Chelatococcus sp. HY11: one gene and its partner. The protein of the gene in region 1 binds, or shares a complex with, the protein of each later gene. Links are inferred from orthologs where the notes say so. Each region holds a gene or a part of one and is shown on either strand. Other genes may lie near its edges. The genes, in order: trxB and trxA.

Evidence for each region.
Region 2: the proteins of trxB (region 1) and trxA are in contact, whole or in part, in a crystal structure (PDB 1F6M), measured with the Escherichia coli proteins. The link is inferred for Chelatococcus sp. HY11 from one-to-one orthologs.

What each region holds. Positions count from the first base shown.
Region 1 is NZ_JAHBRX010000001.1:79,137-88,829, reverse strand. Bases 2,152-5,041 are described here. They hold trxB (thioredoxin-disulfide reductase), read left to right. Parts: upstream 2,152-3,060; coding sequence 3,061-4,023; downstream 4,024-5,041. Other genes in these bases: KIO74_RS00390 (LysR family transcriptional regulator), read left to right, coding at 4,078-4,968; KIO74_RS00400 (mitochondrial fission ELM1 family protein), read left to right, coding at 2,152-2,993. Also shown: carB (carbamoyl-phosphate synthase large subunit), read left to right, coding at 1-177; transcription elongation factor GreA, read left to right, coding at 327-800; KIO74_RS00410 (hypothetical protein), read left to right, coding at 894-1,424; KIO74_RS00405 (Lrp/AsnC family transcriptional regulator), read right to left, coding at 1,427-1,906; more of KIO74_RS00400, read left to right, coding at 2,019-2,151; protein-methionine-sulfoxide reductase catalytic subunit MsrP, read right to left, coding at 5,929-6,864; KIO74_RS00380 (AMP-binding protein), read right to left, coding at 6,956-8,689; KIO74_RS00375 (elongation factor G), read right to left, coding at 9,228-9,693.
Region 2 is NZ_JAHBRX010000001.1:3,364,300-3,374,054, reverse strand. Bases 6,804-9,755 are described here. They hold trxA (thioredoxin), read left to right. Parts: upstream 6,804-8,095; coding sequence 8,096-8,416; downstream 8,417-9,755. Other genes in these bases: KIO74_RS15345 (bifunctional folylpolyglutamate synthase/dihydrofolate synthase), read right to left, coding at 8,817-9,755; addA (double-strand break repair helicase AddA), read left to right, coding at 6,804-7,986. Also shown: tRNA (adenosine(37)-N6)-threonylcarbamoyltransferase complex ATPase subunit type 1 TsaE, read left to right, coding at 1-417; KIO74_RS15365 (nucleotidyltransferase family protein), read left to right, coding at 564-1,262; double-strand break repair protein AddB, read left to right, coding at 1,265-4,414; more of addA, read left to right, coding at 4,411-6,803. UniProt on the Escherichia coli protein: Participates in various redox reactions through the reversible oxidation of its active center dithiol to a disulfide and catalyzes dithiol-disulfide exchange reactions.

The DNA of each region.
Region 1 (9,693 bases):
GAAGGCGCCCAGGCCCTCTCGGATTCACGTTCGCTGCGTCGGGCGGCCCTCTTGCATAAGGTACCTTACTATACCACTCTTGCAGGCGCTGCTGCTGCCGCCGAGGGCATCAAGGCCTATCTCGACGGCGAACTGGAGGTGCGTGCATTGCAGGACTATTGGCCAGCCAACGGTTGATCGACCGCCAGTCGTGGCAGAACAGAGTTTTTTCATTGATCCCGTCGCATCCCCGATAGCCTAATATCCCGACCCTGGAACCCTGGGTTCGGACCACCCCGCGAAGGCGGGACGGCCGGGGGCGACATTGTATTGCGAGAGAAGGACGAATGGAGAAGATCCCGATGACCGCGGCGGGCTACGCTGCTCTGGAAACGGAGTTGAAGCACCGCCAGCAGCAGGAGCGTCCGCGCATCATCCAGGCGATCGCGGAAGCGCGTGCGTTGGGCGATTTGTCTGAGAATGCCGAGTATCACGCGGCGAAGGAAGCCCAGGGCCTCAATGAAGGCCGCGTACAGGAGCTCGAGGGCCTGATTTCGCGCGCTGACATCATCGATGTCAGCAAACTCGATGGAAAGAGCGTCAAGTTCGGTGCGACCGTGACCCTCGTCGACGAGGACACCGAGGAAGAACGCGTCTATCAGATCGTCGGCGAGCCCGAGGCGGACGTGCGCCGCGGCAAGATGTCGATCACGTCCCCCGTCGCTCGCGCGCTCATCGGCAAATCCGTCGGCGACACGGTCGAGGTCAATACGCCCGGCGGCGGCAAGTCCTACGAGATCGTCAAAGTCGCTTTCATCTAGTCCCGCGCCTTTTTTGGCAGGCTGGCATCTCTGCGGCGCAAGTGAACCGCGAGCCTGGAATTCGCGTTAAAAGAGTAAGCAGGAGGGACCGTCATGCGTAGCGTATCACGTCGCACCGCCGCCGCTGGCGTACTGGCGGCCCTCATTCTGGCAGGCTGCGTATCGAGGGGCGACCTCAAGCTTCCAGCCGAAGTCGCAGCGACACTGCAATATTCAGCGATCAGCGTTGATGTGTCTCCGTTGCAGGCCAAAGGGTTGACTGACTGGGCGGCCATCATCCAGCAGGCCACCGCCGCCCAGCTCACCAAGGAGTTCGCTGACCGGCGAACGACGTCGAAGACCGGCGCGACCCTTCAGGTCATTATCACCGGCGTGACGTTGACGAGCTTCGTCGGTGGCGACGGCGGTGATCTGCCCATGGATGGCGGAAGCTCCACCGACTATCTCGAGGGCGATGCTTTCGTCATCTCCTCGACGGGCGAGACGCTCGCCAAGCAACATATTCTGCTCGCCTTGCCCTCCGACGGGGCCGGTGCCTGGTACCTGCCGAACATCGATCAACTGCGGCTGGTGTACCTGTCGACGAACTTCGCCCGTTGGGTGAAGAGCTACTTCCACCCGTAACTTTACACCGTCTCCTTGTCCGGAAATGGCATGATCGGCGCATCCTTGACCTGATCAAGGGTGATGGCCGTGCGTACATTACGCACATTGGGCAATCCGGTCAGTTCCAGCACGAAGGACTGGAACGACTTTAGGTCCGGCGCGACGCATTTCAGGAGATAGTCGATGTCGCCGGACAGGGTCCAGCATTCCCGCACCAGGGGCCAAGCCCGGATGCGCGCCTCGAACTGGGCGAGATCGGTCTCCGCCTGACTGGCGAGATGAACCATCGCAAAGCAGGTCACCTCGTAGCCAAGCTGTCTTTCATCAAGAATGGCGCGATAGCCCTTGATGAGGCCTGCCTCCTCGAGCGCACGCACCCGCCTGAGGCAGGGAGGAGCGGACAGACCCGCGCGCTTGGCGAGCTCGACGTTCGTTATGCGTCCTTCGGACTGCAACTCCGCCAGAATTTTCCAGTCAGTATCGTCCAAAGTGAAACGCAAGGGGAAACCATCCCTTCCCGCAGGTGCGAAGGCTGTGTAGACCGGTGAGCAGACTGACACAAGCGCGGCTGTCGGGCGATAGCCACCATGCGCACCGTAATCGGAGCCTGTCGTGATTCTGCCGGCTGATACAACGTCATGGGTGGTGACGGATGGCAAGATCGGCGACGAAGGACAGTGCCTTGCGGTCGCCGAGGCGCTGGGTCTCACGCCCTCCGTTCGCCGGATAGCCCCGCGTGCCCCATTTTCCTGGGCGATGCCCTATGGACCGATCGACCCGCGTGAGGCGCCATCGCGTTCGGGAAGCCCGGTCGCCCCACCATTCCCTGACATCCTCATCGCGTCCGGTCGGCGTGCTATCGCCTATGTCCGCCATGTAAAACGCGCGTCGCGCGGCCGAACTTTCACCGTCATCCTCAAGGACCCACGGACCGGAACCGGCGCCGCCGATCTGATCTGGGTGCCGGCTCACGATCGCCTGCGCGGCCCGAATGTCATCGCCACGCTGACAAGTCCGCATCGTATCACGGCCGAGCGGCTCATCGCCGCGCGGACCGCGCCGCCGCCTTTCCTCGCGGAATTGCCGAAGCCGCGCGCGGCCGTCGTCGTGGGCGGCGATAGCCGCCACCACAGCTTCACCGCGGAAGACATCGCTCGTTTTGCGGGGCTCCTCGGCGACCTCGCAGCCTCTGACGTGTCGCTGATGGTAACGCTTTCGCGACGGACGTCCCCTGCCCTCGCCAACGCGGTGTCGGAGGTTGTGGCCCGCGCCAGGGGCTATATCTGGGATGGTCAGGGGGAGAATCCCTACATCGCCCTGCTGGCGCTCGCCGATTCGGTCGTCGTGACGGCCGATTCGGCCAACATGGTCGCGGAGGCTGCTGTCACCGGCGTGCCGATCCTGGTTTACGAGCCCTCGGGTGGCCACCGTAAGATCAAAGCGTTGCTGGAAGGCCTCACGTCGGCAGGAGCTGTGCGTCCTTTTACCGGAAGGCTTGAAGTGGGAGCATACCTGCCATTAAATTCAACCGTGACTATAGCGGATGCGATCGCTGCTGCTTTCAAGCGGTATCGTTCAAATTTGTAACCCTTCTCGCGGCCTTGAGGCCGCGCCCGCGGACAGCGTGTTTAGCTGCTGCGTTCTGGACCTGATCATGAGCCACACGCATAGTAAAGTTTTGATCGTCGGCTCCGGGCCGGCAGGCTATACGGCTGCGATCTATGCAGCGCGGGCAATGCTTGAGCCGGTATTGGTCACAGGACTGCAGCAAGGCGGACAGCTTACGATCACGACGGATGTCGAGAACTATCCCGGTTTTGCGGATGTCATCCAGGGGCCTTGGCTTGTCGAGCAGATGCGTCTGCAAGCCGAGCATGTCGGCACCAGGCTGATCAACGACCATATTTCCGCGATCGACCTCAGCCGCCGGCCCTTCCAGGTCAAGGGCGACGGGGGAGACACCTATTCGGCTGACGCGCTGATCATCGCGACCGGGGCGCAGGCTCGCTGGCTCGGCCTGCCGTCCGAACACAAGTTTCAAGGCTTCGGCGTGTCGGCCTGCGCCACCTGCGATGGCTTCTTCTTCCGCAACAAGTCGGTCATCGTTATCGGCGGCGGCAATACGGCCGTCGAGGAAGCGCTCTATCTCGCGCAGATCGCCGCCAAGGTCACTCTTGTCCATCGCCGCGACAGCCTGCGCGCCGAGCGTATTCTGCAGCAGCGGCTGTTCGAGCATCCTCGCATCGATGTGGTGTGGAACAGCGAACTCAACGAAATTCGCGGCAATGAGGCGCCGCTCAATGTGACCGGCGTGCGTCTTCGCAATGTGCTGACGGGCGAGATCACCGAGCGGGAGACCGATGGCGTGTTCATCGCGATCGGCCACAAGCCGGCAAGCGAGCTCGTCGTGGGACAGCTTGATCTGACACCGTCGGGCTATATCCGCACAGTGCCCGGCTCCACCGCGACGTCGGTCCCCGGCGTCTTCGCCGCCGGCGATGTCACGGACGAGGTTTTCCGGCAAGCGGTGACAGCCGCCGGCCTCGGCTGCATGGCCGCGCTCGAGGCAGAACGCTGGCTTGTCACCGGCGAGGCCGACCTTCGGGCTGCCGAATGATCGTGCTCGACGACGATAGAGTGATGATAACGAAGAAACGCCCGGGGGGCGGCCGTGGATTGGGACAAAGTTCGTATCTTCTACACAGTTGCTGAAGCAGGGAGTTTCACCCGGGCCGGCGATGATCTCGGCCTCAGCCAGTCTGCCGTCAGCCGGCAGGTCAGCGCTCTTGAGCGAGAGCTGAAGGCGCCACTGTTTCATCGACACGCCCGTGGCCTCATCCTGACCGAGCAGGGCGAGCTATTGTTCCGCGCCGCGCGGGACATGACCATGCGGCTCGACTCGACCCGCGCCCGTCTCGCCGAATCCCGGGAACGCCCCTCGGGTAATCTGCGCGTCACCACGACACTGGGGCTCGGATCACATTGGCTGACGCCGCGCCTCGGCGAATTCCTGGACCTTTATCCCGACGTGCGCGTCGAGCTTATTCTTACCGATGAGGAACTCGACCTCTCCATGCGCGAGGCCGACGTCGCGATCCGGCTGCGCCAGCCGGTTCAGGGTGACCTGATCCAGCGACGGCTGTTCACAGTGCATTTCCATGTCTATGCGTCCACCGAGTATCTCAAGCGCTTCGGCCAGCCGGACAAGCTCGCCGATCTCGACAGCCACCGCATCCTGACATTCGGCGGCGCGATCCCGCATTATCTGCTCGCCGCCCATTGGCTCGCGACGGCGGGCCGCGACGTCAAGGACCCGCGCGCCTATCACCTCGTGGTCAACAATATCACGGCGCTCAAGAAGGCCACGGAGAAGGGCTCAGGTATAGCGGTCTTGCCGGACTATCTCGTCGAACCCGGGCTTGGCCTTGTGCAGATCCTCACCGATGTGGAGATGCCGTCGCTCGACAGCTACCTCGTCTTTCCCGAAGAGATGAAGAATGTGGCGCGCGTCCAGGTTTTCCGGGACTTCCTGATCAGCAAGGCCCAACGCTGGACCTACTGACCAAGGGCTTCGTGAGGCACGTGCGCCGCCTTGCCGCCATCACGGATCGAGCGCGCGCAACCAGCGCGTGCGGCCTCGCGGCATTTCGGATTCTATCGAGCCTCGCGAAGCTCGACCTCGTCGTTAGACGCGATGTCGCATCAGGCCCGCCTCGTTAGTCACGGGGTCGCCTAGAAGTCTGAATTGGGAATAACCGTCAATTCCAACTCAAAAAGTGGCAACCAAACCCGTTATCTCTGTGCCTAAAAAATCAGCAGGTTGCGGCGCGCAATGGTTTTCGCTGTCCACGGGCGGGCTCGCATGCATCCATCGCACGATTCGACAGCGTCAATCAGATCTAAGCCAATCGCCGAACTGAGCTGAGACATACAAGCCGGCCATCCTTGTCAAAGTGATTCGGGTATTTAAGTACCTTGAAATTCGCAACCATGCGGAATTTTAGCGTTAAATGCCGCTCGGGAAGAGCCAGTTTGAATTTTTTTAAAAGAGTCAACGGATTCTTGCCGCCACGTTCAAGCAGTTCCGGATGCCCATTAACGGTCTAAGATGATTGATTTTTTCAGCAGCCGCATCCGCGCGAACGGCCAAGTTGTACGGGTATCAGCAGGACTTACCGACTAAATATGCGGCAACTGCATAGCAGTCATGTCACATGTTGCATTGCAAAAAGGCAGAAACTCTATCATATTGATCGTGGCTGAAGACGTTGGGCTCCGCACCACCTCCCGGCGTAGAGCTTGTTTTCGGCCGTTCCCCTCTGGAAGTGTTCTGACTTCGGTCAGACATTAACTCGGGCCGGATTTCCCTAGCGGAGATCCGGCTCCTTTTCTTTGTGGGCCTGGTCGAGCGCGTTGCCCCGACGCTGTGAGCCAGATGATGTCTTTGCGGACCGGCTTGTTCTAAGCGTCCCGATGGCCAGCATCTTCACCGGGAAATCGACGTCCTGCGAGACAGGAGCCTCTACATGAAGAGGCGTTCCCCTTCCATTCCCTTGTACATGTCGGCGACGTATTCCCCGTAGCCGTTGTAGATCACGGTCGGCCGATATTCGCCCGTGCCCAGCACCTCCTCGCGCGCCTGGCTCCAGCGGGGATGGGCAACATCGGGGTTCACATTGGCCCAGAAGCCGTACTCGGAGTTTTGCAGGCTCTCCCAATAGCTGACCGGACGCGTCTCCGAGAAGGAGATGGCGACGATCGACTTGATGGACTTGAAGCCGTATTTCCAGGGAGTCGCCAGCCTGATCGGCGCGCCCATCACCTTGGGCAACGGTTTGCCGTAGGCGCCCGTGACCATGAATGTGAGCTCATTGGTCGCCTCGGCGATGGTGAGCCCCTCAGTATAGGGCCAAGGATACCACGTCTGCTTCTGCGCGGGCGCCACCTTCGGATTGAGGAAGGTCTTCATCACGACATATTTGGCAGAGCCGAGCGGTCGCGCCATATCCACCAATGCGCGCATCGGAAAGCCCGTCCATGGCACGGCCATTGACCATGCCTCGACGCAGCGGTGCCGATAGAGGCGCTCCTCCAGGCTGACGCGCCGCAGAAGATCCTCGAAGGCGATCTCGAACGGCTTCTCGACGAGGCCGTCAATCTTGACCGTCCAAGGCGAGATCGGCAGCGCCTCGGCTGCGGAGGCGACGCGCTTGGAGAAGCCGAACTCGTAGAAATTGTTGTAGTTGGTGTTGTCGCTCTCCGGCGTCACCGGCTGGGCGAGCTTGTAGCGATCATTGCGGGCCGCCGGATAGGGGCTGTCTGCGGCAAGTGCCTGCCCGCCGGCGGCAAGCGCCATCGCGGTACCACCCGCCATGAAAGCGCGGCGATTGAGAAAGATCGCCTCTTCAACAGCTTCACGTTCGGGAATATCCCAGCCACGTTTTGCTCTGACGAACATACACGGCCCCATCGCTTGTGGCGCTGATTTCCAGCGCTGACGTCTGTTGCGCCAGAGGAAGCGCCTCTCGCGCGCGAAGCGCAAATCACGTTCAGGTGCTTGACGCCGACGGATGCCCGTCGAGCACGGTCTCGCGCAGGACGCGGCGCAGGACCTTGCCCACATTGGACTTCGGCAGGCTGTCGCAGAAGATGATCTGCCGCGGCATCTTGTAAGGCGTAAGCGACTGGCGCGCGAAGGTCCTGATCTCCTCATCCGTCAGGCTCGCATCGCGCCGCACGATGTAAGCAGCGACCATTTCACCCGACTGCGCGTCCGGCAAGCCGATCACGGCCGCCTCCAGTACCTTCGGATGCCGCACCAGCACGTCCTCCACCTCGGTCGGATAGACGTTGAAACCCGAGACGATCACCATGTCCTTGATGCGATCGACGATCCGCAACGCGCCATCCGCTTCCATCACGGCAAGATCGCCGGTGCGGAAGAAGCCGTCCGCGGTCATCACCGCGGCTGTCGCGTCCGGTTGTCGCCAGTAACCGGCCATCACCTGCGGGCCACGCACGCACAGCTCGCCAACGCTGCCGATCGGCAAATCATCGCTCGCGCCCGGGGCACGGATGACCACCTTGGTCGACGGCAGGGGATAGCCGATTGTGCCCGTGAACGCCTCGATATCGAGCCGGTTGACGGACACCACGGGCGAGGTTTCCGAAAGGCCATAGCCCTCGATGATCGGCTGGCCCGTCAGGTCCTTCCAGCGCTCCGCCACCGCCGCCTGGGTCGCCATGCCTCCCGACACGCAAAAGGCAAGCCGTGAGAAGTCGATCTCCTTCGCTCCCGGATGGTTCAGGATGGCATTGAACAGGGTGTTCACGCCGCAGAGCATCGTGAAGCGCTCCTTCTGGAGGGTCTTCACCAGCCCCGCGATATCACGCGGATTGGCGATCAGAAGCGAGCAGGCGCCGCAGACGAAGCGGCTGATACAGCAGGCGGTCAGTGAGAAGATATGATAGAGGGGCAACGCCGTCACCATAACCTGCCCTTCGAGGCCATCGGGCACCCAGGCGCCGACCCAGGCGCGGATCTGGGCGACATTGGCGACGATATTGCGGTGCGTCAGCATCGCGCCCTTCGGTGTTCCCGTGGTCCCCCCGGTGTATTGCAGGAAAGCGATATCCGCGCCGTCGATGGCGACGGGTGACACCCGTCCGGCCGGGGCGGCCATGATGGCGCTGAGCCTGTGGTGTCCCGGCAAGGCGAAGGGCGGCACGGCGCGCTTCATGTGCCGCGAAACGGCGTTGACGAGATGGCCCTTCCACCCCATGAGATCGCCGGGGGCGACCACCACAACGGCGTCGAGCCCGAGATCCGGCCGCGCCATCTCGACGGTATGTGCGAAATTCTCCAGGACGAACATGGCACGCGCGCCCGCATCCTGGAGCTGGTGGGTCAGCTCGATCGCGGTATAGAGCGGATTGACATTGACGACCGTGTAACCGCCGCGGATGGCGCCGATCATCACCGCGGGAAAGGCGAGCACGTTCGGCATCATGATGGCGATCCGGTCGCCCTTCACGAATCCTTGCGCCTGCAGCCAGGCGGTGACTTTGTCAGCCGCCTGCCCAAGAGCCCGGTAGCTCAATACCGAGCCGAAGCTCTTGAAGGCCGGGCGGCTGTCGAACTGCGCGATCGCCGTGCTGAACAGATCCGCCAGGGTGCCGCGCGGCTCTATCGCGTGAGGGATTGAGTCTGGATAAGCCGAGAACCAGGGCGCCGTCTCATTCGTGGCGAGATGGGTCTCGCCTCCCCTATCCTCGCCCGCCATCCCTTGCCTTCCCGATCTTGTTCTTGCACGGCGCATGCCGCGCCGGTGGACAGACTAGAGCATTTTCCAGCGAAGTGGGAACCGGTTCGCGTGGAGAAAATGCGTGGAAACAAGGGCCTAGAGCATTTCCAGCGAACCCCAGGGGCGCAGGACAGGCTCGAGGTGAGCGGACAGTTGGTCGCGTGGCCTTGCCGAAGATCGCGTCATTCCGGGGCTTCGCGTCGGCGAAGAGCCCGGAAACCATGAACATGGCGTCGGAAAAGAAGACGCGTTGGACACGGCCCTCTGTTTGTCTGGCGTTGTGTACATGGGTTCCGGGCTCGGGCCTTCCGGCCCGCCCCGGAATGACGACGGAGGTTCCGGTGGCTTCACCGCGGCCACTGTCCACATGCCCAACCTGCCGAAGCCAGAGCGCAATCACCGGTGCAAAGTCAGGAACATCATCGCCCGCGATGATGGACCAAAAGTTGGCGCCCGGACACCTTTCAGCATCCGGGCGCTCCAGATGGTTCATCCGCTCCGCGCCGAATGACCCCAATCAGGCGTGCGCGGCCTGCTGCGCGACCATTTCAGCGGCCTTGCCCGTCAGTTCCGCGAAATGATCGAAGCTTGACGAGAAGGTTCCCACCCCCTGGGTCGCCGAACGCAGCTCGATAATCATGTCGCTGATTTCGGCCTCCGGAATATGGGCCTTCACCATATCCCATCCGTCCCAGCCCGGCCGCTTGTCATACCCAAGGATCTGGCCCCGCCGCGCCGAGATCAGGCCGGTGATCTTCACCATAACCTCGGACGGCACCGCCAGTTCAACCCCGAGCACGGGCTCCAGGAGGACCGGACTGGCCTTGGGCAGGGCATCCGCGAGCGCAAGGCGTGCGGCGGCGCGAAAAGCCATGTCCGAGGAATCGACCGTATGATAGGAGCCGTCCTTGAGGGTCACCTCGACATCGACCACAGGGAAACCGAGCGGTCCCTTGCCTGTCGCCTCGCGCACGCCCGCTTCC
Region 2 (9,755 bases), 3.3 Mb from region 1 along the record:
TGGCTGCCGCAGCGGCAAGGGCTGGCGCGCGTCGGGCTCATCGATCTGCAGGATACCGTGCTGGGGCATCCGGCCTATGACGTCGTGGCCCTGCTGCAGGACGCGCGGGTGACAATGCCCGCCGCACTCGAGCTTGAACTCATCGCGCATTACGCGAAGCTGCGCCGGGTGAGCCATCCCGAATTCAACGTGGCGAGCTTCGCCGAGGCTTACGCTATTCTGGGCGCGCAGCGCGCGACCAAGCTGTTCGGGACATTCGTGCGGCTCGACAAGCGCGACGGCAAACCCCAATATCTCGATCATCTGCCACGGATGCAGGACTATCTCGCGCGCAATCTCGCACATCCGGTGTTGTCGGAGCTGAAGCTCTGGTATGAGGCTCGCCTGCCGGGCCTCGTCGCCCGCCCCCCCGCGTAGCGGCCGCTTCCCAAGATCCGGAGGGCGGCCCCCCTCAAGATCGATCCACGATGACAGACGGTTCGACGATAGATTCTCCCGCGAATGCCGGCCGCACGGCAGACCAGCATGCGGGCCGAGAAGCCGGGCAATTGCCGATCACCGCCATGGTGCTGGCCGCCGGCCTCGGCAAGCGCATGCGCCCGATCACGGCGACGACCCCCAAACCCCTCATCCGCATCGCGGGCCGCTCCCTGCTCGACCATGGGCTCGACAGGCTGGCGGCCGCCGGGGTGAAGCGGGCCGTGGTCAATGTCCATTATCTCGCCGATCTCGTGGAGCAGCATCTCAAGCGCCGCAAGGCGCCGGATATCATCATTTCCGACGAGCGCGGCAAGCTCCTGGAGACGGGGGGCGGCATCAAGAAGGCCCTGCCGCTGCTCGGGCCGGATCCGTTCTTCATCATCAACACCGATTCGCTATGGCTCGAGGGGCCACACGGCAATATCGCGCGCATGGGGCGGATCTGGGATCCCGCGCGCATGGATATCCTGCTCCTCCTCGCTTCCGGCGCCACCAGCATCGGCGATGAGGGCTACGGCGATTTCACGATGGATCCGGCCGGTGTCCTGCGTCGGCGGGGCGAGCGGGAACTCGCGCCGTTCATCTACGCCGGCGTAGCCATTGCCAAGCCGGAGCTGTTCGAGAATACCCCCGAGGGTTCCTTTTCACTGAACCTCCTGTTCGATCGCGCCATTACCGCCGGCCGTCTCTATGGCGTCAGGCTCGACGGCCAGTGGCTGCATGTCGGCACGCCGGCCGCCGTCAAGCTCGCCGAAGAGACCTTCGTCGCGAGCGCGAGGTAAGGATGGCAAGGGCGCCATCGCCGAGGGTCTTCACCATTGCGCCGGGCGCGCCCTTTCTGCCGACGCTGGTCGAGGCGCTGGCCTCCGGGCGCATCCTGCCCGGCCTCGGGCTTTCCGATGGCACCGTCGATCCGCTGGCGCTCGCCGATACTACCATCTTCCTGCCCACCCGCCGCGCGGCGCGGGCCCTGACGACCCTTCTCGCCGAGCGCTGTGGCGGGCGGGCGGTGCTTCTCCCGCGCATCGTGCCGCTGGGTGATGTCGATGATGCCGAGATTGCCCTTGCCGCCGACCTTGGCGGAATGGGCGAGGGGGACTTTACCGGCTTCCCGCCGGCGATCGGCGAGACGGAACGACGCCTCATCCTGACGCGGCTGGTGCTCGCCTGGGCCAAGGCCGTCGATCGCGCCCTCCTGCGGCTTGACGATCACGAGCCATTGCTCGTGCCGGCTTCCCCGGCCGATGCGCTCGGGCTCGCGGGGGATCTCGCCCGCCTCATGGACGCGCTTGCCACCGAGGGTATTGCTTGGGAGAGCCTGCACAGCCTCGTGGAGGATCGCTATTCCCGCTACTACGGCATCACGCTCGACTTCCTGAAAATCGCCGCCGAGACCTGGCCGCAGATTCTGGCGGACCGTGGCGCGAGCGATCCCGTCAGCCGGCGCAACGCCATCATCCTCGCTGACGCCGAACGGCTCGCCCGTGAACGGCCGGAGGCGCCGATGATCGTCGCCGGGTCCACCGGCTCGGTGCCGGCGACGGCCCATCTCATCGCCGCCGTATCGCGGCTGCCGCAGGGCGCTGTCGTCCTGCCAGGCCTCGATCGCGGGCTGGACGAACCCTCGTGGCGCGCTATCGCGGATGCGAGACACGGCCATCCCCAAGCCGCCTTGCAACGTCTCATCACCACCATTGGCATCGACCGCGCCGAGGTTCAGGAACTCGCCGATCTTCCCCCGGAGGTCGCGGCCCGCGCGAGCTTCCTCGCCGAGGCGCTGCGCCCGGCCGAGACCACCCACGTCTGGGCGGAGTATCGCCAGGGCACGGGAGACTTCGCCACGACGACACGCGCCGCCCTTGCGGGCCTCACCCTTGTGGAGGCGCCGGATGAACGTTCCGAGGCGCTGGCCGCGGCGCTCGCCATGCGCGAGGCGCTGGAGACGCCGGGCGCGACAGTCGCGCTCGTCACGCCGGATCGCATGTTGGCCGAACGCACCATCGCCGAGCTCGCCCGCTGGGATATCGCGGTGGAAGATTCGGCCGGGCTGCCGCTCAGCCGCTCGCGCGCCGGCAGCCTCGCCCAGCTCGTCGCTGATGTGGCGTTTGCCGATTTCGCTGCACCGGACCTGCTCGCGCTCCTCAATCACCCCGACGCGACCTTCGGACAGAGCTTCGCGACGGCGCGTCAGGCGGCAACGGAGCTTGAGATCGGCCTGCTGCGCGGGCCGGAGGCACCGCCCGGCATCGCCGGGTTGAAGGCCGTTCTCCCCGAACGCCGGAGAGAGGCCGCGAGCCGTCGCAGCCCACGTCCCCTGCGGCGCCTTGGCCCCTCGGCCTGGGAACGCGTGGCGGCGCTGCTTGACGCGCTGGAGGCCGCCTTCGCCCCCCTCGACGTCAGGAGTTTCGCGGATGGTGCGGCCGACCTCGTCGCGATGGCCTCAGCCCACGACGCAGTTTTGCGCGCGGTCTCGGCACGCGCGCCGGAGGAGGATTGGGATCCGCCGCGCGCCGATGGCTGGGGAGACCTCGCCAGCCTGTTCGATGATCTCGCCGTCGTAAAATCCGCTGAGCTCATCGGCCGCCCGGGGGATTATCCGGCCTTCTTTGCGGGGCTCCTGGCGGAGCGCGTGCTGCGCCGGGGCGAGGCCGCGCATCGCCGCGCCAAGGTCTTCGGGCTGCTGGAGGCCCGCCTCCTCACCGCCGACAGGATCGTGCTGGGCGGCCTCGACGAGGGCATCTGGCCGCCGGTGGTGCGGACGGACGCCTTCCTCAATCGCCCCATGCGCACCGCGCTCGGGATGAGCCCGCCGGAGCGGCGCATCGGCCAGACCGCCCATGACTTCGTCGAGGCCCTGGGCACGCGTGACGCGGTGATCACCCGTTCGTTGAAGCGCGAGGGGGCGCCGACCGTGCCATCGCGCTTTCTGCAGCGCATGAAGGCGCTGGCGGGAGGCGAGGCCTGGGAGGCGGTTCGCGCGCGCGGCCGCACGATCCTCGCCTGGGCCGAGGCCTTGGAACACGCACCGGCTGAGCCCTCCCTGCGTCGGCCGATGCCGAAGCCGCCGCTCCACCTCATTCCGCGCTCCCTCAGCGTCACCGAGGTCGAGACGCTGGTGCGTGACCCCTATGCCATCTACGCCCGGCATGTGCTGAAGCTCGATCCGCTGGACGGCCTCGCGGTGCCTCCGGGCGCAGCTGACCGCGGCAATCTCGTCCATGAGGCGCTTGGCAGTTTCGCCAACACTTACCCGGGAGCCCTCCCGGCCGATGCGCTCGCCGCTCTCACCGCGATCGGCCGTGAAGTGTTCGCGCCCTATGGGGCCTATCCCGACGTCATGGCCCTGTGGTGGCCGCGCTTCCTCAGGCTCGCGGAGGCTTATGTGGCATGGGAGGCCGCCCGCCGTCCGGGCCTGGGGCGGCTCCATGCCGAGATTTCCGGCGCGCTCGATCTCGTGCTCGCGGACGGATCGAGCTTTTCCCTGCGGGGGCGCGCCGACCGCGTCGAGGAAAACGACAACCTCGCAGTGATCGTGGATTTCAAGACGGGCCAGGTGCCGACGCCCAAGCAGATCTTCGCCGGCTTCGCGCCGCAGATGACCCTGGAAGCCGCCATGCTGGTCGCGGGCGGTTTCAAGGGCCCGGCGTCCATGCCCGCGGATCGGATAGAGCTGCTTTATGTCGGCGCCACCGGCGGCAAGGAGCCTCTCAAGCCCCGGCCGGTGCAGCCGGAGCGGGGCGAAACCCGGAGTGTCGCGGATCTCGTCACCGAGCATCCCACCCGGCTGGCGCAGCTTCTGTCGCGCTATTGCCGTGGTGAGATCGGCTTCGCCTCACGGCCCTTCGCCGAATACGCCAAGCGCGAGGGTGTCTATGACCATCTGGCGCGGGTGCGCGAATGGTCCACCGGCGGCGACGAGGGAGGCGGCGAATGAGCGTTACGCCTCCGTCCGCTGATGAGGTCATCGGTCGCGTCATCCATGACCAGCATCGGGCAGCTGATCCGGCCGCCTCGGCCTGGGTGTCGGCCAATGCCGGCTCCGGCAAGACCACCGTGCTCGCCAACCGGGTGCTGCGGCTTCTGCTGGCGGGCGCGGAGCCCGGGCGCATCCTCTGCCTCACCTTCACCAAGGCCGCCGCCGCCAATATGTCGAACCGGGTGTTCGACGACCTCGGCCGCTGGGTCGCGCTGGATGACGCAGCACTCGACGCCGCCTTGCTTCGCCTCACCGGCAAGCCGCCGACCGCCGATCTCCGTGCGGTCGCCCGGCGGCTCTTCGCGCGCGCCATCGAGACGCCCGGCGGGCTGAAGATCGAGACCATCCACGCCTTCTGCGAGCGCGTTCTGCATCTCTTCCCCTTCGAGGCGAATGTCCCGGCCCGCTTCGAGGTGCTGGACGACACGGATGCCGCCGATCTTCTCGCCCGCGCCCGCGTCGCCGTGATCAGCGATGCCATCGCCGGCCGCGCCCCGGCGCTCGCTGCGGCTCTGGCCCGGCTGGTGGAGGAGGCGGGCGATGTCACCATCGACAAGGCCCTTGCCGAGGCATTGCGCGCCAAGGCCTTGCTGCGGCAGGGCCTTTCCAGGGAACCCGGGCCGTCAGGCGGAGGCATCGCGACCGACGCCATCAAGGCCGCGCTCGGCCTCGAGCCCGCCGACGATCGCGCCAGCGTGGAACGCCAGATGCTGGGGGAGGGCATCCCCGAGGCCGATTGGCCCGACATCATCACGGCACTGGCCGCTGGCAAAACGACGGATCAGGCTCTGGCCGACTGCTTCCGGGCAGCGCTCGCCGCAACGAACCCGGCCGACAAATTAGCCGCCTATCAATCTGTGTTTTTTACCCAGGCTGGCGAGCCGCGTTCAGACAGTCGCTTCGGCACGAAAGCCATTGATCCAGACCTGGTCCAGCAGCTCCGCGACGAGCGCGATCGCCTCGCCGGGCTGACCGGACGGCTCAAGGCTGTGCTCGCCGTCGAGCGCACAGCCGCCCTGCTGACGCTCGCGAGCGCGGTCTTCACCCGCGTCGAGGCCTCCAAGAACGCACGCGGCGCGCTGGATTTCGACGATCTGATCGCCCGCACGGTCGATCTCTTCGCCCGCCATGAGGCGGCCTGGGTGCTTTACAAGCTCGATGCCGGCATCGACCACATCCTGGTCGACGAGGCGCAGGATACGAGCCCGGAGCAGTGGCGCATCCTCAAGGCGCTCGCGGAAGAGTTCACCGCTGGCGACAGCGCCGCGCTGACGCGGCGGACGCTGTTCGCGGTGGGTGATCCCAAGCAGTCCATCTACGGTTTCCAGGGCGCGGCGCCACGCGAGTTCGACGACAGCGGCCGCTATTTCCGCCGGCGCGTCGAGGCCGCTGGCCAAGCCTTCGAGGATGTGCGCCTGACAGTGTCCTTCCGCTCGGCGCCGGAGGTGTTGAAGGCGGTCGATGCGGTCTTCGCCGATCCCCAGCATTTCCAGGGCCTGTCCTTCGATGACGATGCCGTCGGCACGGTCCATGAGAGCGCCCGGCCGCAGCTCGCGGGCCTTGTCGAGTTCTGGGAGGCCGAACGCCCCACGGAGGTGGTCGATGCGGAAGCCTGGACGCTGCCCGTCGATGAGCTCGAGGAGGGATCGCCCCAGGTGCGGCTTGCGCGGCGCATCGCGCGGGCCGTGAAGCACTGGACAGGCGGGGGCGACGACGGCCGGCGCTTCTCGCCCGGCGACATCCTCATCCTGGTGCGCAAGCGCGGCGGCTTCTACGAATCCCTGATCCGCGCGCTGAAGGACACCGGCCTGCCGGTGGCCGGCGCCGACCGGCTCAAGGTCACCGAACATATCGCGGTGCGCGACCTCGTCGCGGCCGGCCGCGCGGCCTTGCTGCCGGCGGACGACCTGACGCTCGCGGCGCTCCTGAAATCGCCGCTCGTTGGCCTCGACGACGACGACCTCATGCGCATCGGCGCCGAGCGGCCCGAGGAGCAATCGCTCGACCACGCCTTGGCGCTGGCGGCGGAAGCGGGCAATGAGCGGGCCGTGCGCGCCGTCGGGCTGCTGGCGGACTGGCGCCAGCGGGCACGCCGGGGCGGTCCCTTCGCCTTCTACGCCCATCTGATCGGTCCCGGCGGTGGGCGCCGCCGGTTGGTGGCCCGCCTCGGCGCCGAGGCGGGCGACGCCATCGACGAATTCATGGCCGCGGCGCTCGGCTATGAACGGCGGCAGGCACCGTCCCTGGCGGGTTTCCTCGTCGCCTTCGGCGAGGCCGAACGCGAGGTGAAGCGCGATCTCGAAGATGGCCATGATGAGATCCGCGTCATGACCGTGCACGGTGCCAAGGGACTGGAGGCACCCGTCGTCATCCTTGCGGATGGCTGCGATGTGCCGACCGGGCGCACCGATCCCAAGCTTTTCGCCATTGCCGGCCGCGATGGCCCTGCCTTGCCGATCTGGTCACCGAGGAGCGAGCTCGATCCCGCGGCGGTCGCAGGGGTGCGCGACAGATTGCGGCGCGAGGCGGAGGAGGAGCACAATCGCCTGCTCTATGTGGCCATGACCCGGGCCAAGGAGCGGCTGGTGGTGGCCTCCTACACGAGCCTTGGCCGCGACGCCAAGACCGGCGACTTCCGGCCATTGCCGGAGAAGAGCTGGCCGGCGATGATTCGCAAGGGGCTGGAGGCCGGCGCATACGGGCTCGTCGAGGCTCCGGCTCCCCACGGCAACGGCACCGTCTGGCGTTGGCGGGATCCCGCGCGGCCGGCGAGCCCCTCCGCGCCGCCGGCCGCGGCCGCGGTGGCTTTGCCGAGCCTGCCCGCCTGGCTCGATCGCCGCCTGCCGCCGGAAGCCGAGGCGCGCCCCCCGCTCAGGCCGTCAAGCGCCCTTGGCGCGGCGGATCAGCTTCCGGAGGCGGCTGGTTTTCCTTCTGGAGGTCCTCTGGCCGGTCCTTTGGGAGCGCCGCCGCGTTCCCGGCGTGATGAGGACGCGCGCCGCGCGGCTCGGCTCGGGGGCGACTTCCTGCACAAACTCCTGCAGCATCTGCCGGAGGGCCTCATGCGCGGCGGAGAGGCCATGGCACGGGAGATCGCGGCGCTTCTGGAGGTGCGCGCCACCGGCCTCGACGCCGCGACGCGGGATGGCATCGTCACGGACGCGCTGGCGGTGCTCGCCCGGCCGGACCTTGCGGCCTTGTTCGGCCCATCGAGCCGCGCCGAGGTGCCGATCGCTGGCGCGATCACCATTGATGATGAGGCCGTACCGGTCTCGGGCCAGATCGACCGTCTCGCCGTCACCGCGGACGCCGTTCATGTGGCGGATTTCAAGACGAGTCACTGGCCACCGGCAACGCTCGATGCGGCCCCGGCGAGCCATCTCGCGCAGCTCGCGGTCTACGCGGCCTTGCTCGCCGAGATCTATCCCGATCGGCCGGTCCGGGCTTTCCTCGTCTATACGCGCGGCCCGCGCGTGTTCAAGGTGCCGCCGGAGGCGCTTGAGGCCGCACTCATGCTTGTCAAGCAGGCGTGACTTGTGCTGCCTGCTCCTTGACCCATCCCATCCCGCTTCTTACGTTCCCATCCAACGGACGGCCATGGGCTTCCCCGTGCAGCCTGCCACCCACGAAAGGTTTTTCATCATGGCGACCATCAAGGCAACCGATGCGAGTTTCGAAGCCGACGTCCTGAAAGCGGGCGAGCCGGTGGTTGTGGACTTCTGGGCGGAATGGTGCGGCCCCTGCAAGATGATCGGCCCGGCCCTGGAAGAGATTTCCACGGAGCTCGCCGGCAAGGTCAAGGTCGTGAAGGTCAATGTGGATGAGAACCCGGCCACGGCCGCGCAGTTCGGCATCCGTTCGATCCCGACGCTGCTCCTCTTCAAGGACGGCAAGCTCGCCGGCCAGAAAGTCGGCGCGGCACCCAAGAGCGACCTGTCCCGCTGGATCTCCGGTTCGGTCTGATCAGGTCTTGGCGCCTCCCGCGCCGCGATTTTCGAGCGAAAGAGAAAACCCGGCCCCTCGCGGAGCCGGGTTTTTTATTGAGGCAGCTCTTGTCGTAAACCGGACAGGGAACCGTGCCTTCCCACGCGGCAGGGTATCAGCTCCGGGGAAGGGGTTGGCGGCGTGTTCCGCGCCCCTGGTCATGCTGACTTCAAACGGTACCGCCGTGTCATTCCGGGCGGGCCGAGAGGCCCGAGCCCGGAATCCATGAACACGGCGGTAACCACGAGGGGGCACGGTCCGATGCGTGTTCTTGTCAGGCCGTGTGTTCATGGATTCCGGGCTCCTCGCTGAGGCGAGGCCCCGGAATAACCGCGGGTCTCCATTCAAACACGATATTCTCTATAATTCCGGCGGATGCTCAGGTCGGTGGGGTTCCGTTTGCGGCCAGCACTTCACCCGCGAAATAGAGCGACCCGGTGATCAGGATCCGCGGGGGATGCTCCCAATCCTGGTGCTTGAGAGAGCCGAGGGCTGCCTCAACACTGGCATGGGCCGACGTGACGAAGCCGAGCTCCTGGGCGATTTCGGCGATTTCCTCCGCCGGGCGCGCGGCGAGCTGCGTGGTCATCGACACCGCCAGCAATTCACGGGCAAGGCCCGCGAAGGGGGAGAGGAAGCCAACCGCGTCCTTCGTGCCGAGCATGCCGACAATGAGCACGAGCGGTGCCGGCCGGCTCTCTTCCATGTCGGCCATGGCGCTGGCGATGGCACGGCCGCCCTCGGGGTTGTGGCCGCCGTCGAGCCAGATTTCAGCGCCTTCGGGTGCATGCGCGATGAGATCGCCGCGTGTCAGGCGCTGCATCCGCGCTGGCCAGTCGGCATTCTTGAGGCCCGTTTCATAAGCCGAGACGGGCAGGCGATCGAAGCCACCGGCGCGCAGCGCCGCGATCGCGGTGCCGGCATTGATATGCTGATGGCGGCCGGACAGGCGGGGCAGGGGCAGATCGAGCAGCCCGCGCTCGTCCTGATAGACGAGGCGCCCGCCTTCCTCATGAACGGAGAAGTCCTGATCGCCGATGATCAGCGGCGCGCCGATACGTTCGGCGCGGGCCTCCAGCACGGCTGAGGCTTCCGGGTCCTGGGGCGCGATGACGGCGGGCACGCCACGCTTGAAAATGCCTGCCTTGGCCGCGGCAACGCTGGTAATGCGGTTGCCGAGATATTCTGGGTGATCGAGCGAGACGGGCGTCACCACCGTCACCAGCGGCTCGGAGATGACATTGGTGGCATCGGCCTCGCCACCGAGACCGACTTCGAGAAGGAGGACGTCAGCCGGGTTTTCCGCGAACAGGAGAAA